2 regions of the Methylosinus sp. R-45379 genome follow, and region 1 is predicted to be linked to the other one. Evidence: predicted binding sites of a transcription regulator. Region 1 holds the regulator's gene; the other holds the start of a gene.
The links. The regulator LexA, encoded in region 1, represses DNA repair genes until DNA is damaged. The targets are predictions, from matches to a motif close to TGTTCNNNNTGTGTTCNG.

Region 2: a site for LexA is predicted at 1,527-1,544, ahead of A1351_RS21655 (YifB family Mg chelatase-like AAA ATPase). Genes of this name have one in related genera too.

The regions. Positions count from the first base shown of each region.
Region 1 is NZ_LUUM01000286.1:25,084-29,875, forward strand. It holds gene A1351_RS19800 (AsmA family protein) at 1-602, opposite strand, end outside; gene lexA (transcriptional repressor LexA) at 844-1,548, opposite strand; gene A1351_RS24925 (hypothetical protein) at 1,689-2,354, opposite strand; gene A1351_RS19810 (LLM class flavin-dependent oxidoreductase) at 2,640-3,638, opposite strand; gene A1351_RS19815 (hypothetical protein) at 3,708-3,941, opposite strand; gene A1351_RS19820 (OFA family MFS transporter) at 4,049-4,792, shown strand, end outside.
Region 2 is NZ_LUUM01000299.1:15,529-20,320, reverse strand. It holds gene A1351_RS21655 (YifB family Mg chelatase-like AAA ATPase) at 1-1,453, opposite strand, end outside; gene A1351_RS21650 (lytic transglycosylase domain-containing protein) at 1,779-2,648, shown strand; gene A1351_RS21645 (hypothetical protein) at 2,682-3,335, opposite strand; gene A1351_RS21640 (Bax inhibitor-1/YccA family protein) at 3,708-4,481, shown strand; gene A1351_RS21635 (DUF2794 domain-containing protein) at 4,564-4,792, opposite strand, start outside.

The DNA.
Region 1 (4,792 bases):
GAGAAAGCGGCGTCGAGCGTCGCCGGCGAGCCGACGGTGCGCCAATCGAGCGTCGCGTCAATGTCCTGCAGCGTTTCCTCGCCGCCCGAATATTTGAGCCTTGCGACGCCGGAGACGATGGAGACGCCGCCGAGCCGGGCGCGATCGGCCTTCTCGGCCGCCGGCGTCGAGGGCCGCGCCGCCGCGGCGCGCACAGCTGCGCCGGACGTGCTCATCGGCTTGCGATCGAGATCGACCTCTATGGCGGGGCGGATGAGCTCGATATCGGCGATTTCCAAACGGCCGGCCAGCAGCGGCAGCAGCAGCACATTGCCGTGCAGCCTCTCCGCCTCGATGGTCAGCGCGGCGGTGGGATCGGCGAAGGCGATGCTGTCTATGGTGATGTGCGGGCGCGGCAGCAGCGAGAAGGTCGAGCGGCCTTTGGCGGCGATGAACAGGCCGGATGAGGCGTTGAGCTGGCCCGAAATCTCCTCGAGCAGCGCATTGGTCGAGAAGGTCCAAGGCGCGAGCGCCGCGCCGAGCGCCACTGCGGCGACGGCGCCGAGAGCGATCAGCCAGCGGCGCGAGAGGCGCGGGAAAGGCAGGCGGCGGCTTTGGCCCAAGGGCTTCGATCCTTCGATTTCGCGCATCGGGCCGGTCGAGTGCGACATTCCATCGTCCATGAAAAAAAGGCGGGGCGGCCACGGGCCGCTGGCGACACAGCGCGCGCCCTCGGCGAGGGCGCGAGACGAGAGCAACATGCCTTTATCGCTCTGCCGCTACGCGAAAAGGCCCGCGCGCCAAAAGCGCGCGAGGCCGGACCATGGCGGCAAAGGGCGGCGAGATCGTGGCGGCGCGAGGCCCTCAGTATTTGCGCAGAAGGCTGACCAGACGGCCTTGGATGCGGACGCGATCAGGCCCGAAAATGCGCGTCTCATAGGCCGGATTGGCGGCCTCGAGCGCTATTGACGCGCCGCGCTTGCGCAGGCGCTTCAATGTCGCCTCCTCGTCGTCGATGAGGGCGACGACGATATCGCCGGTGTCGGCGCTGTCCTGCTTCTTCACCACGACGACGTCGCCGTCGAGAATGCCGGCCTCGATCATCGAATCGCCGCGCACCTCGAGCGCGAAATGCTCGCCGCCGCCGAGCATATCCGGCGGCAGGCTGATGGTGTGGCTGCGATTCTGCAGCGCGGAAATGGGCGTGCCGGCGGCGATGCGGCCCATGACCGGGATCGCCACCTGCTGATCGGACTCGGGCTCGCCGGCCGGGACGGGGCGCACGCGGCCGAGCGCGCCCTCTATGACCGAGGGCGAGAATTTGCCGCCGCGCGCGGCGACGCGGGGCGTCGCCGATTCGGGCAGGCGCAACACCTCGAGCGCGCGGGCGCGATTGGGCAGACGGCGAATGAAGCCGCGCTCCTCGAGCGCGAGAATGAGCCTGTGAATGCCGGATTTGGAGCGCAGATCGAGCGCGTCCTTCATCTCGTCGAAGGAGGGCGGCACGCCAGTCTCCTTCAGGCGCTCATGGATGAAGCGCAGCAGATCGCTCTGTTTCTTGGTCAGCATGGAAGCCCCCCGGCGCCGCCCGCCCGCGTCGCGCCACGTCCGAACCTAGCCATGATGGCGCGGGTTCATAAACAAATCATGAACGGGAGGATAGGCGTTCTCGGTGCGTTCCGCAAGGGAGACTCTTCGGCGGTCCTTGGTCAGGGAGCATGAATGCATTTCCAGTCAGAAACATCGTGATCCAAATCTATTCGGGCTCGCTGAGAACGCCATTCAAGCGATTTATCCCGACTGTTAATGACAAACCACTGCCCTCGGTCATTAACATTGTCCCGTCCCGAAGAACGGAATGGCCCCGCAATCACCCCGTTTTCATACCCCTTTGAGATGACGCTAAACTTGTCGGTATCACAAAACCAATCAGGCCAACCCAATTGCACGCCTCCAGGCACACGCTTGTTAATTTCATGCCAGTATTTTGCTACCCCTCCGCGAGGAGAAACTTTGTTTGGCGGGACCCCTAGTTGTTGTCTCACATACGCCTCATCGAACCACTCTTTCTCGACTACAACTTCTGCTGGCGGGAACATAAAAGCCTCGTTTGTTGATAACAATACATAAAGATCAGATCGTGAGCTAAAAAATAAAATAGTAGCCCCACTGTCAAAATGGGTCTGCGACGCCACATCACTCTTCTGAACAGCCCAATGCTCAACCGATAATTTTCCCCCAAACTCTTTAGCCGTGTCAAAAACTTCTCGGTCAATATTCGATAAGAAAAACCTATCTTTATTTAGCTGAAAAATGCCAAGAATTATTGCGGAAAAGACGGCGCCAGCCACGAACCATATCAGACGCCCCTTCATGTCATTTCGAGCAAGAAAAACTAGATACCCGGATGCCACGGCAGCGGCTAGGAGAACGACGGTCGCCGCGATAGGCAACCCTTCCCAGTAGGCGGAAACGAGGGCCGGCAACGAGGTTGCAAAGGGCCAAATTTGCGAACCGGCATTTATTATAACATCAACTATCCGTTGATGTGACGCCGTTGCGGGCTCAGATTCTCTAGTTTCCATTCGCTAAGAATAGCAGAGTTCTTGCTTGATTCGAAGAGTCGCTCACACAGGCTACGATCCTACGGTTCCGCCCCTCTACTGCGCCGCCGCCGCCTCCACCCCCAGCATCGGCCGCACATGCCGCGCGAAATCCTCTAGCGAGCGCAAGTTCTTCTCCGGATCCCGCGAGATCGGCTTCAGCAATATCGCCCGCGCGTCGGTCTCCTCGCGATAGGCGGCGATCTTCTCCGCCACTTCGTCGAAATCGCCGATCAGCGAGCGTTGCAGCAGTCCCTCCTCGGTCAGCGAGGCCGGCGCCGCGCCGTCCTGGCGGGCGAAATTGCCGCGCATGCGCTCGGCGAAGCGGGAGAGGAAGGGAACAGCCTCGGCCAGCGCCTGCTCGCGGCGCGGCGCAGCGAAATAAAAGCGCGCCATGGTGAAGCGCGGATCGCCCTCCGGCCCCGCGGCCTCGCGATAAATGCGCAAGGTCTCCTTGATCTGCTCTATGGGGAAAGGCGGGCCGGCCATCACGCCATGGCCATTGCGCGCGGCGTAGCGAATCGCCCCCGGCGTGGTGGTGGCGAGATAGGTGGGGATGGGCTTTTGCAGCGGGCGCGGCGTGAGGCTGAGGCCATTGGCCTCGTAATGCGCGCCGGTGAAAGTCACCTTGTCCTCATAGAGCAGGCGGTTGACGAGGCCGAGCGCCTCCAGAGTCATCTCCCGCGTCGAATCCTTGCCGGCGCCGAAATGGCGATTCTGCAATTCGAAAGGTCCGCCGCGCGCCACGCCAAAATCGAACCGGCCCTTGGAGAGAAGGTCGATGGTGGCGACATCCTCCGCCACCTGAATCGGGTTGCGGAAGGCGAGCAGCACCGCCGCCGAGCCGAGCCGTATCGTGGTCGTCACGCCCGCGAGATAGGAGAGAAGCGTGAGAATGGAGGGACAGGCGGCGTCCGGCTCGAAATGATGCTCGGCGACCCAGGCCTCCTCGAAGCCGAGCGCCTCGGCGTGGCGCACCAGGCGCGTCTGCGTCTCGAAGCAGCGCGCGAAATCCTGCTGCGGGTTTTCGTAAGTGGAGAAGACGCCGAACCGCATGGCGAGGGCCTCGAGATGCGCGCCGCCGCTCCCATGCGCGCCTTGGCTATATACGGCAGTTACATATTGTCATACAGAATATGGACGCAAAAGCCCGCCCGCAAGCGCAAAAACATTGGCGTCGCGTGCGAATTTCGGTCGGCCGATAGAAAGCTCTCGTCCAATCCGGCGCATAGGCGTCATAATAGAGAAATCAAATAAAGCGACGAGAAAAACATATTGATCGATCATCGGCGCTGTGACGATTTTCCGATAGAAAGAGTTGAAAAAGTCGCAACGCTCGGCATTGTCGAAAACCAGCACGCGCCGCGAGGGCGCTCATCGCGAAAAAGCGGGCGCCGCGGGGGCGGCGTTCGGGGGACCGCTCACGACGCCGCAGAGGAAGCGCGGCTCGATTTTCGGAGGATTTCATGTCGGTAGCCGCTATGCCATCCCGGCAATTTTTCAGCCGGGAGCGCTCCATCGCAGCGCCCGGCTTCAATCGTTGGCTGGTGCCGCCGGCGGCTCTCGCCGTGCATTTGTGCATCGGCATGGCCTATGGATTCAGCGTGTTCTGGCTTCCGCTGTCGCGCGTCATCGGCGGCGCCGAGCCGAAGGCCTGCCCCGCGGATATGGGCTTTTTCGCCAGCGTCTTCGCCACGAGCTGCGATTGGAAGATCAGCATGCTCGGCTGGACCTTCACGCTGTTCTTCGTCTTTCTCGGCTCCTCGGCGGCGGTGTTCGGCCATTGGCTGGAGACCGCCGGTCCGCGCAAGGCGGGCCTGGCGGCGTCGGTATGCTGGTGCGGCGGCCTGCTGATCTCGGCGGCCGGCGTCTATCTGCATCAGATCTGGATGCTGTGGCTCGGCTCCGGCGTCATCGGCGGCATCGGCCTCGGGCTCGGCTATATTTCGCCTGTCTCGACGCTCATCAAATGGTTCCCGGACCGGCGCGGCATGGCGACCGGCATGGCGATCATGGGCTTCGGCGGCGGCGCGATGATCGGCGCGCCGCTCGCCGACAGGCTGATGTCCTTTTACGCGACGCCCGGCTCGGTCGGCGTGTGGCAGACCTTCGTCACCATGGCGGCGATCTATTTCGTCTTCATGGTGGGCGGTTCGCTGGGCTATCGCGTGCCGCGCGACGGCTGGAAGCCGGAGGGCTGGGCGCCGTCC
Region 2 (4,792 bases), on a different contig from region 1:
CGAGATCGGCGATGGTGCGAGCGAGCTTCAGCGCGCGATGGAAGCCGCGCGCCGAGAGGCCGAGGCGCTCGGCCGCCTCGCGAATCAGCGCCGTTCCGGAGGCGTCGAGCGCGGCGGCTTTTTCGATCGCGCTGGCCGGCGCGCTGGCGTTGGTGGTGGAGCCGGGAAGGCCGAGAGCCGCATAGCGTCGGCTTTGGCGTTCGCGCGCCGCGGCGACGCGCGCCGCCACCTCGGCCGAGCCTTCGGCCGGCGGCGGCAGCACGAGATCGGCCGCCGAGACCGCCGGAACCTCGATCCTGAGGTCGAAACGGTCGATCAGCGGGCCTGAGAGCCGCGCCTGATATTGGGCGATGCAGCGCTCATTGGGCTGGCGGCGGCAGGCGAAGCCCGGCTCCAGCGCATGGCCGCAGCGGCAGGGGTTCATCGCCGCGACGAGCTGGAAGCGGGCCGGATAGACGGCGCGATGATTGGCGCGGGACACGGCGACCTCACCGGTCTCTAGCGGCTGGCGCAGGCCATCGAGCGCCTGCGCCTGGAACTCCGGCAGCTCGTCGAGGAACAGCACGCCATTATGGGCGAGCGAGATCTCGCCCGGACGCGCATGGGAGCCGCCGCCGACCAGCGCCGGCATGGAGGCGGAATGATGCGGCGCGCGAAACGGGCGCCGATCGGTGAGCTCGCCGCCGGCGATCTCGCCCGCGACGGAGTGGATCATCGAGACTTCCAGAAGCTCGCGCGGCGACAGCGGCGGCAGAATGGAGGGGAGCCGCGCCGCCAGCATGGATTTGCCGGCGCCGGGCGGGCCGTTCATCAGGAGATTATGGCCGCCGGCCGCGGCGATCTCCAGCGCTCGCTTGGCGCTCTCCTGGCCCTTTATGTCGGAGAGGTCCGGCAGCGCCGTCGCCGCCGCGCGCACAGCCGGCTCCGGCCGCGAGAGCGCCTGCACGCCTTTGAGATGATTGACGAGCTGGATCAGCGAGCGTGGCGCGATCACCTCCATGTCGCTCGACGCCCAGGCCGCCTCCGGCCCGCATTGGCGCGGGCAGATGAGCCCATGGCCGCGCATGTTGGCGGCGACCGCAGCGGGCAGAACGCCGGCGACCGGCGCGATCGCCCCGTCGAGCCCCAATTCGCCGAGCACGGTGAAGCCGTCCAGCGCATCCGAGGGGATGGCGCCGATCGCCGCCATCACGCCGAGCGCAATGGGCAGATCGTAATGGCTGCCCTCCTTGGGCATGTCGGCCGGCGCGAGATTGACGGTGATGCGCTTGGCCGGCAGGGCGAGGCCGGAGGCCACGAGCGCCGCCCGCACACGCTCCCGCGATTCGGCGACCGCCTTGTCGGCGAGGCCGACCAGCGTGAACACCACATTGCCGCTGGCGATCTGCACTTGGACGTCGACGGGCTTGGCCTCTATGCCCTCGAAGGCGACCGTCGCGACTCTGACCACCATGACGAAAGCTCCGAGACCCCGATATCGCTCTGACGCAAACGCCGCCATAGTAGACGCGCGATTTCGCCTCCGCAAGAACAATATGAGAACGAAAATTGGCCATGCTTCGGCAACCGGCCGCTAACCGGCGAGAGCTAGTCTGAGGCCGGTTTTGAGGATCGGCAATTTCAGCTCTCGCGGAAGCGTCGCCATCGTGCGGCCGCGCTCTCGTGAGCTAAGAGCGCTTTCCGATCGGACGGGGCCGTTCGATCGATCAGAAATTCGCGCCGGGGGATATCGCCCTCGAGAGCGCAAAGGGCTTCGCCCGAGAGATGGGGTCGGCGATATGTCTCAGAACAAACGGATGACGAGGGCGCTCGGCGCCGCGGCTTTGGCGCTGGCGATCGGCTTCGGCGCGCCGAAGGCGCAAGCGGCCGAATGCGGACGCAATGGCGAGGGATTCGAGGCCTGGCTCAGCAGCTTCGAGAAGGAAGCCGCCGCGGCCGGAATTTCCAAGGCGGCGATCGATTCGTCGCTCCGCGACGTCTATTACGACCGCTCGGTGATCTCGCATGATCGCGGGCAGAAAGTGTTCCGCCAGACATTCGAGCAATTCTCGGCGCGCATGGCCAATTCCTTCCGCGTGAGCAAGGGACGCGCGCTGCTGCAGAAGCATGCGGCGCTGTTCAAGCGCATCGAGCAGAAATATGGCGTGCCGGGGCCGGTCATTGTCGCGATCTGGGGGCTGGAGACGGATTTCGGCTCCTATCTCGGCGATTTCTCGACGATTCGCGCGCTGGCGACGCTCGCCTATGATTGCCGTCGCGCCGACAAGTTCCGCGCCGAGCTGCTGGACGCGCTGCGCATCGTCGAGCGCGGCGATCTCGATCCCGCGCAAATGCGCGGGGCCTGGGCGGGCGAGATCGGCCAGACGCAGTTCATGCCGTCGTCCTATCTGAAATTCGCGGTGGATTTCGACGGCGACGGCAAGCGCGATCTCGTTCACAACACGGCGGATGTGCTCGCCTCCACCGCCAATTTTCTGCATGGCTACGGCTGGAAGCCGGGCGCCGGCTGGGACGAGGGCGATCCGAATTTTCCGGCGCTGCTCGAGTGGAACAAGGCGAAAGTCTATTCCAAGACCATCGCCCTGCTCGCCGATAAGATCAAAGGCGCGAGCGACACGCGCTCATCAGGAATAGACGCTCCGCGATGAGGCGGCCGCTTTTCGGCATGGTCTGCGGAGGGCTTACTCCGCCGGCTCGGCGTCGGCCGTCTTCAGCGAATGGATCGGCCGGTGCCGTAGATAGATGAAGAACATGGCGATGACGCCGACGCCCATGAGCAGATAGAGGGGCAGGGTGCGCATGAAGCTCTTGCCCACGGAGAAGGGGAAGCGCGACACCCAGCGCTCGCCATGGTCGCCGGTCACGGTCACTATGCCGACGAAATAGCCCGCGTCGGGAAAGTCGTGCTCGAAATTGATCGTGCCGGTCGGATAGGTTCGCGGACCGCGATAGGCGACGGTCACAGCGTCTAGGTCGGCGTTCTCTTTCTCCTCGCTGCCGATATCCCTGACGATTCTGATCTCCACCGCCATGTCGCGCAGCTCGTCCTGCTCGGCGTCGAGCGCGATGATCGTGTGGCCGGTCGCGGGAATATCCTCGCAGAACTCATTCTTGGAGGCGTCCGGCAGATAGCCGGTGAAGTTCATAATGTCCGGCCCGATGAACAGCCGGCACCGCCCCTCCGCGGAGCCGAGCCGGCCATGGGCCGAGGCGGGGGCCGCGGCGCCGAGAAGCGTCAGCAGAAGGACGAGAAGAACGGGCGGCGCGGAACGAGTCGCAGGACGCAGAAACCCATCGATCGACCGCCAGAACGGGGCAAGACCGCTGTCGGACATGATGATTCCCCCATGGATCATGTGTTGCGGGCCTCGTTCCGTGGGCGCCTTCGCTCCGACGACGAAGCGAGAGCCGGTTCGGCCGACCCGGTCGCTCGCCGCCTGCGACAATGCGGCATGTTAGCGCATTCTCACGGAGCGGCAAGAGCGTGAACGGGCTCGGCTTTTGTCCGCCTCCCGGCATAGAATTGCGGCCCGTCGCGAGTCCTATACTGCGCCTTTTGCTTGCGTTTTGCTCGGCATGGCGTGAACTTTGCCGCATTGCGCCCGCGGACTCTTGTTTTTCCGCGGGCCGCACGCCATATTCGACGGCGAGGACCGCGCCGATTGGCCGGATAGACCGGGCCGCGCGGCCTTTTTCGAGAGGATGCTATGTCCAATTTCGACCGCAACACGAGCTTCGGCTACCGGGGCGGGGTCTCCAGAGCCGGCACGGCCGAGATCGACCAGGGCCTGCGCGCCTATATGCTCGGCGTCTATAATTATATGGTCCTGGGTCTCGGCGTCACCGGCGTCGTCGCGCTCGGCACGCATATGCTCGCCGTGGCCAAGGAAGGCGGGCGGCAGATCGCGCTCACGCCTTTCGGTCAGATGCTCTACACCAGCCCGCTGAAATGGGTGGTGATGCTGGCGCCGCTGGCCTTCGTGTTCTTCCTGGGCTATCGCGCCGACCGCGTCTCCGCGGCGACGGCTCGCAACCTGTTCCTCGCCTTCTCGGCGGTGATGGGCTTGTCATTGTCGTCGATCATGATCGTCTTCACGGGCGCGTCGATCGCCAAGGTGTTCTTCATCACCGCGGCGGCCTTCGGCGGCCTCAGCCTCTATGGCTATATGACGAAGCGCGATCTCTCTGCCTTCGGTTCCTTCCTGGTGATGGGCCTGTGGGGCCTCGTGCTCGCGAGCCTCGTCAATCTGTTCTTCCAGAGCAGCGCGATGCAGTTCGCCTTGTCGATCCTGTCGGTGTTCATCTTCGCGGGCCTCACCGCCTGGGACACGCAGTCGATCAAGGACGGCTATTATCAGAACGCCGGCTATGGCCAGGAGATGGTGCAGAAGCAGAGTATCTTCGGCGCTCTGTCGCTCTATCTCGACTTCATCAACATGTTCCAGTCGCTGCTCTATCTCTTCGGCGAGCGCAACGACTGATCGGACGATCGATCCGATCCGGGATAAAGGAAGGCCCCGCTCCGGCGGGGCCTTTTCTTTTGCCGGGCGCGCGCCAATTCGCTCAGTCGCGCACCAATTCCAGCTTCTTTTGCAGCACTGCGACGACGCGCGAGAGATCATGGCCGCGGCGCATGACGAGGCCGCCGGCGGCGACGACGCAATAGGCGCCCTGACGGCGCGCCAGCTCGGGATTTTTCTCGATGCGATAGAGCGGCGCCTCGCTGGCGCGGCGAAAGACCGAGAACACCGCCTTGGCGGGCGAGAAATCGATGGCGTAATCGCGCCATTCG